Linked DNA regions of Desulfosarcina ovata subsp. ovata. The protein of the gene in region 2 interacts with the protein of the main gene of each other region in a pairwise test. Links are inferred from orthologs where the notes say so. Each region holds a gene or a part of one and is shown on either strand. Other genes may lie near its edges.

Region 1 (3,193 bases), 3.4 Mb from region 2 along the record:
GGCTCTTTGTGATATTTACGCAGGTTTTCACGAATCCGGTCGAAGACGATGATCGTGTCGTTCAGGGAGTAGCCGATGATGGTCAGCAGTGCGGCCACGATGGGCAGGGTGAACTCCTTGTCGAAAATCGAAAACACCCCCACGGTGATCGTCACGTCATGAATCAGTGCCACGATGGCGCCCATGGCATATTTGAATTCGAAAAACCAGAAAACGACCAGTGAGACGATCAGGGCGGCCAGCATGAGAAAGGGAATCGACACGTTGAACAGCGAGAGCAGGTAGACCGCGGCCATGATGGCGGCAGCCACGATGGCGCTTTTGCCCCATTTCATTTCAAAGCGTCCCGAAATATAGACGGTGATGAAGAGCAGTGAGTAGAACATGGCAAAGAGCGCTTTTTCGCGCAGATCCTTGCCCACCTGGGGACCGACCATCTCCACGCGTCGAGTCTCGGCGTCCACGCCGGTGGATGCCTTGAGGCCCGTCTCGATTCTCTCGGCCAACCCCTCCACGGCGGTGGTGGCGGTGTCGGTGCGAATGAGATATTCGTGGTCGGCCGCATGACCGAACTGCTGCACGGCCGAAGCGGTCATGTCAATAGTTTCCAGGCCGCTCTTGATGCGGTCGATGGTGACCGCTTTCGCAAACTTCACCTGGACCAGGGTGCCGCCGGCAAAGTCGATACCGTAGCGGGGCCCCTGGTTCACGATCAGGGTGACGATGCTGACGGCGATCAACAGCAGGGAGATGGTGAAGGCGATTTTGCGTTTGCCGACAAAGTCGATATTGATACCGGGTTTGATAAACTGCATGAATCGGTTCCTCGATGGTGGTTTTGCGCATCCGGACGGTTCGGGACACCTGGCGTTAAATGCTGATGGTGCGAATTTTCCGATGGATCAGAACATAATCGAATACGGCGCGGGTGAGCACCAGGGCGGTGAACAGGCTGGCCACCACACCCAGGCTCAGGGTGACGGCAAAGCCCTTGACCGGCCCGGTCCCGAACTGAAACAGCACCAATGCTGCGATCAATGTGGTGACATTGGCATCCAGAATGGTCAGTGTGGCCCGGTCGTAGCCGGCATCGACAGCGGCCCGGGGCGTTTTGCCCAGGCCCATTTCCTCTCGGATGCGCTCAAAAATCAGTACGTTGGCATCCACCGCCATGCCGATCGTCAGAATGATGCCGGCGATGCCGGGCAGGGTCAGGGTGGCACCGAAGATGGCCAGGCCGCCGGCAATGAGCAAAATGTTGAGGATCAGGGCGAAATCGGCGATCAGCCCGGACGCTTTGTAGTAGACGGCCATGAACAGCACCACCAGAATGCCGCCCACACACATGGAGAGCAGCCCCATGCGAATGGAGTCGGTTCCCAGAGAGGGCCCCACGGTACGCTCTTCCAGGATCTGGACCGGCGCGGGCAGGGCGCCGGCACGCAGCACGATGGCCAGGTCGCGGGCTTCGTTGGTGGTGAAACTGCCGGTGATGCGGGCTTCACCGCCGGCGATTTTTTCCTGGATCACCGGTGCGGAGTAGACATTGCCGTCCAGTACGATGGCCAGCCGCTTTTTGACATTCTCCGCCGTGATGCGCTCGAAGAGGCGGGCCCCTTTTTTGTCGAAGGTGATCGAGACGTAGGGTTCGTTGTACTGGCTGTCGATCTGTACCCTGGCATCGGTCAGGTAGGCGCCGGTCAGGGCCGTGCGTTTTTTCACCAGGAACGGGATTTTCTGAGTCCGGCGGGTGGCCGGATCTTCCTTGGTTTCGTAAAGGATCTCGCTGGAGGCGGGAACGTTCCCGTCCAGGGCAGACTGGACATCGTGGGTCTCGTCAACCAGTTTGAACTCCAGCAGGGCCGTTTTCCCGATCAAATCCTTGGCCCGCTGGGTATCCTTGATGCCCGGCAGCTGGACCAGGATGCGTTGTTCGCCCTGGATGCGGATGTCCGGCTCACTGACCCCGAACTGGTCGATCCGGTTGCGGATGGTCTCCAGGGCCTGGGCGACCGCCAGTTGGCGGATGCGTTCGATCTCCTTGTCGGGCAGGTCGAGCACGATATCCAGAACTCCGTCCTTGACCGTCCGATCGGCCACCCGGACGTCGCGGAACTCCTTGTCCAGCAGGTCGTCGAAACTGGCGATATTGGTCTCATCGGGCACTTTGACGGCAATTTTGATGCCTTCCACCCGTTCGAAAGCGAGGGTGCGGATGTGCTCTTTGCGGAGCATGTCGCGCATCTCCTGGGCCAGCCGTTCGACGGTGTTCTCTACCGCCTTGTCGGCTTCCACTTCCAGTACCAGGTGCATGCCGCCTTGCAGATCTAACCCCAGGTTTATTTTCTTATGGGGCCAAATACCGGGCCGGAAGGTCGGTATCACATAAATCACGGCGGCCAGGATTACCGCGGCAATCACGATGAGTCTCCACGAAAGATTCTTCAACGTTGTTTCCTTTCAATATCCACACGCCAAAGCCCCAGCTGCCGATTCAATCCGCTGCGGACAGCAGGACGGCCTGCGAATCGACGCGGGGAAAGATTCCGGTGACAATGGGGCTTTTTAAATTGAAAAAGGGAGAGCGGTTGGAGTTCAAGCGTTGCCGTTGTCGGCTTTCTTGTCCTTTTTGGTGGCTGCCTGGGGCGAGCCGGTCTGGACCAGTGCGGAGACGCTGCCCCGGTTCACCTTGACGCGCACCTTCTCGGCGATTTCCACGGTCAGGGCGTTTTCGGCAACACCGGTAATCCGGCCGTGCAGGCCGCCGGATGTGACGATGCGGTCACCGGTTTTGAGATTGTCGATCATCTGCCGGTGCTCCTTGGTTTTTTTCTGTTGGGGGCGAATCAGCAGAAAGTAAAAAATGACAAACATGAGGATCAGGGGAACGAACGATGCGAACCCTCCTGATGCTCCTCCACCAGCAGCTCCCTGTCCCATTGCAAAAGCGATATTCATCGGTATCAAAACCTCCTCATAGGATATTTCAGACCCGTACCGGAAAATCGGTTTCGGGTTTGATTGGCGATCGTCGAAAGTGGCGCAGATATACTGTAAATCACCCGTCCCGTCAAATGGTTCTTGGGAAGGGCGGCGTTGGTCACATCTTATGCCTGTGCGGGCGGATTCTCGACGGCCTTGGTCTTTTTATCGTAGGTGACCTCCACCTGCCCGGGGATCAGATCGTCCCGGG
Region 2 (3,360 bases):
GCGTCTTTCCCGTCGCCCTCCCGGGGATCACCGGCGGTGGGCGTCGATCATATCCCGAATACGAATCAGTTCATCACGAATATCGGTAAGATCGGGGGGCGTGCCCGGTGGGTCCGGTTCAACCGCCCGGCCGGATCGTTGCCGCAAATGCTGTCTGGCCCCTTCTATGGTAAACTTTTTTTCGTAAAGCAGCTGTTTAATCTTCAGGATCAGGACCACATCCTGGCGTCGATAGAGACGCTGTCCCGCTTCGGTACGCTTGGGCTTGATCTGTTTGAATTCCGTCTCCCAGAATCGCAGCACGTAGGACGGGACTCCGGCGATATCACTGACCTCACCAATTTTAAAATAAAATTTGTCTGGCACGGCAGCTTCGCCGGAGCGGTCTGCTGTCATCGGTATCCGCCTTTTTAGGCCGGCAACGCGGCACCAAACTCGGTGATCAGGCGTTGGGTCAGGTGGCGATGAATCTCGTTGACCGTATCGTCTTCCAGGGTGCGTTCGGCCGACCGGTAGACAACCCGGAAAGAGACACTCTTTTTTCCCTCCGGGATGGGATCTCCGGCAAACACATCGAACAGGTAGAGGTTTTCCACCAGCGATTCGCCGAACCGGTTCACCGTCTCCAGCAAACGACCGGATTCGACATCCTGATCGACGATCACGGTAATATCCCTGGCCGTGGATGGAAAGCGGGGGATTGCTGTCATCTGTATGGCATCGGGAATCATCCCGGCCAGTTTTTCCATATCCAATTCGAAAATGAATGCCGCCTGCCTGAGATTGTAATTGCCGATCACCGCGGCATCCACCTCGCCGATAAGGCCGATCGGCACGCCATCGGACAGGATCTGCGCCGTGTGGCCCGCTTGCGTATAGCGGCAGTTCGCGTCCGGCAGTGCCGTATAGGTCAATCCGCTGATCCCCAGGGCCACGGCCAGCCCTTCGACAACCCCCTTGGTGTCGTAAAAATCACAGGCCCTTTCGGGTGTGTGCCAGTTGGCCCAGGCAGCAGAACCGCTCCAGAGCCCCACCAGCATCTCCTTTTCCAGCGGCAACAAATCATCCGGCTGTGGGAGAAATGCCTTTCCAATTTCAAACAGGCGCAAATTGTTTTGCTGCCGGGAGATATTGCGCTGGGCGGCTTCGAGCATGCCCGGCACCAGGCTGGTGCGCATCACCGCCTGCTCTTCCGAAATCGGATTGAGCAGGGCCACATGCTGGCGCAACGGATCGTCCGTATCCAGCCGGATCCGGTCGCAGGACTGAGCACTGATGAAGCTGTAGTTGATGGCTTCCGAAAAACCGAACCCGCACAGAATCGTTTTGACCTGGTTGCGCACAACCATCATGGGTGAAGGGATGATGCCCTCGGATGGAAGCGTTGGAAACGTCGTGGGAATTTGATTGTAGCCGGAAAGCCGGGCGACTTCCTCCATGAGGTCCTGCGGCCGGGCCACATCCACGCGGAACGAGGGCACCGCGACCCGCAGAATGTTCTCCCCTTGGACCTGAACCGTGAAGTCGATATTTTCCAGCATGCCAACCATGTGGTCCCGGTCAATCTCCGTTCCCAGAAGGGCGTTGGTGGCCGCCACACTCAAGTCGATCACAGGTGGTGTCTGAGTCCTGAAATCCGCATCGATCGTGCCACCCACCAACTGACCCCGGCCAAGTTCGGCCATCAATTGGGCGGCCCGGTCGAGAGCAAACAAGGTTCCGTCCGGATCCACCCCCCGCTCGAAGCGGTGGGACGCGTCAGTATTCAGCCCGAGGGTTTTCGCGGTCTTGCGGATACTGATCGGATCGAAACAGGCACTCTCGATGAGCACGCGCGTGGTAGTATCCTCAATTTCGGAATTCAGGCCGCCCATGACCCCGCCCACGGCAACCGGTTTCTCACCATCACAAATCATCAGCATCTGATCGGACAGCTGGCGCGCCTTTTCGTCCAGGGTGGTGAAGGTCTCCCCGTTGGCAGCCGTGCGCACAACAATACGATGACCGGCCAGGTGATCAAAATCAAACGCGTGCAAGGGCTGACCGGTTTCCAGCATCACAAAATTGGTGATGTCAACAAGGTTGTTGATGGGTCTGACCCCCACCGCGCGCAGGCGATTTTGCAGCCAGTATGGAGAGGGGGCCACGGCGACCGTTTCAATCAGCCGGGCCGCATAGCGGGGACAATGGTCAGGCGCATCGATGGTCACCGATGTCAGCGCATCGATATCGCCTTGGGCATCGGGAAGTGCGACCATCGGCGGCGTCATCTTAACCCCCTGGATGGCGGCGATCTCCCGGGCAACCCCCATCATGCTGAGGCAATCGGGGCGGTTGGGGGTCAGTCCGATTTCAAACACCGTATCATCAAGATGGAGCGCCTGCTTCAACGGCTGCCCCGGTACCAACGCCTCATCCAGCACCATCAGGCCGGAAGCGTCCAGGCCCAGTTCCAGTTCGATTTCACTGCACAGCATCCCTTCGGAGGCTTCCCCCCGGATGACGGTCTTTTCCAGTTTGGCACCATTGGGCAGGCAGGTGCCCACTTGGGCCAGGGGCACGGTTAACCCCTCGGCCACATTGGGCGCACCGCAGACGACCCTGACGCTGCGATCCCCGGCATCCACCTGGCAAAGTTTCAGCCGGTCGGCATTGGGGTGGGCCGACACCGTGGTCACCCGTCCGACCACCACCGTATCCAGGTGGGCATAAGGATCTTCCACCGCTTCTATTTCCAGCCCGGCCATGGTCAGCGCGTCGGCAAGATCGGCGACCGCCATATCGATGGGCACATACTCTTTTAACCAGCTTATGCTTACTTTCATTGATCCAGGAGCACTCCGTTAAAATTGACGGTTCCGTCTGAAATAAATTTTTTCACGAGCCCATCAAAACTGACTCAAAAACCGGTAGTCATTGTCAAAATAGCGCCGAATGTCATCGATGCCGTATTTGAGCATGGCAATCCGCTCAACGCCCATACCGAACGCAAAACCGGTATAGCGACGGGTATCATAGCCGACATTCTCGAACACTGCCGGATGGACCATCCCCGATCCCAGCACCTCCAGCCAGCCAGTCCGGGAGCAGACGCGGCACCCCTTTCCCCGGCAGATGACACAACGAATATCCACTTCGGCGCTGGGTTCGGTAAAGGGAAAAAAACTGGGGCGAAAGCGCAAAGTGGTCTGATCATCGAACATCTGATGCACAAACGCGGTCAGCGTCCCTTTGAGATCGGCAAAAGAGATCTTCCGGTCCACCAGAAGCCCTTCCACCTGATGAAACATGGGCGTATGGGTCAGGTCGGAATCGCAACGATACACTTTGCCGGGAGCGATGATGCGCACCGGCGGCTCC

Evidence for each region.
Region 1: the proteins of pheT (region 2) and secD interact in binary tests that used the Escherichia coli proteins (3 or more experiments, as listed by UniProt). The link is inferred for Desulfosarcina ovata subsp. ovata from one-to-one orthologs.

What each region holds. Positions count from the first base shown.
Region 1 is NZ_AP021879.1:2,427,539-2,430,731, reverse strand. What follows is about bases 147-3,014. They hold secD (protein translocase subunit SecD), read right to left. Parts: upstream 2,422-3,014; coding sequence 871-2,421; downstream 147-870. Other genes in these bases: yajC (preprotein translocase subunit YajC), read right to left, coding at 2,596-2,958; secF (protein translocase subunit SecF), read right to left, coding at 147-815. Also shown: more of secF, read right to left, coding at 1-146; GN112_RS10985 (Rne/Rng family ribonuclease), read right to left, coding at 3,108-3,193. UniProt on the Escherichia coli protein: Part of the Sec protein translocase complex. Interacts with the SecYEG preprotein conducting channel. SecDF uses the proton motive force (PMF) to complete protein translocation after the ATP-dependent function of SecA.
Region 2 is NZ_AP021879.1:5,788,787-5,792,146, reverse strand. What follows is about bases 119-3,153. They hold pheT (phenylalanine--tRNA ligase subunit beta), read right to left. Parts: upstream 2,826-3,153; coding sequence 411-2,825; downstream 119-410. Other genes in these bases: pheS (phenylalanine--tRNA ligase subunit alpha), read right to left, coding at 2,889-3,153; GN112_RS25330 (MerR family transcriptional regulator), read right to left, coding at 119-396. Also shown: more of GN112_RS25330, read right to left, coding at 28-118; more of pheS, read right to left, coding at 3,154-3,360.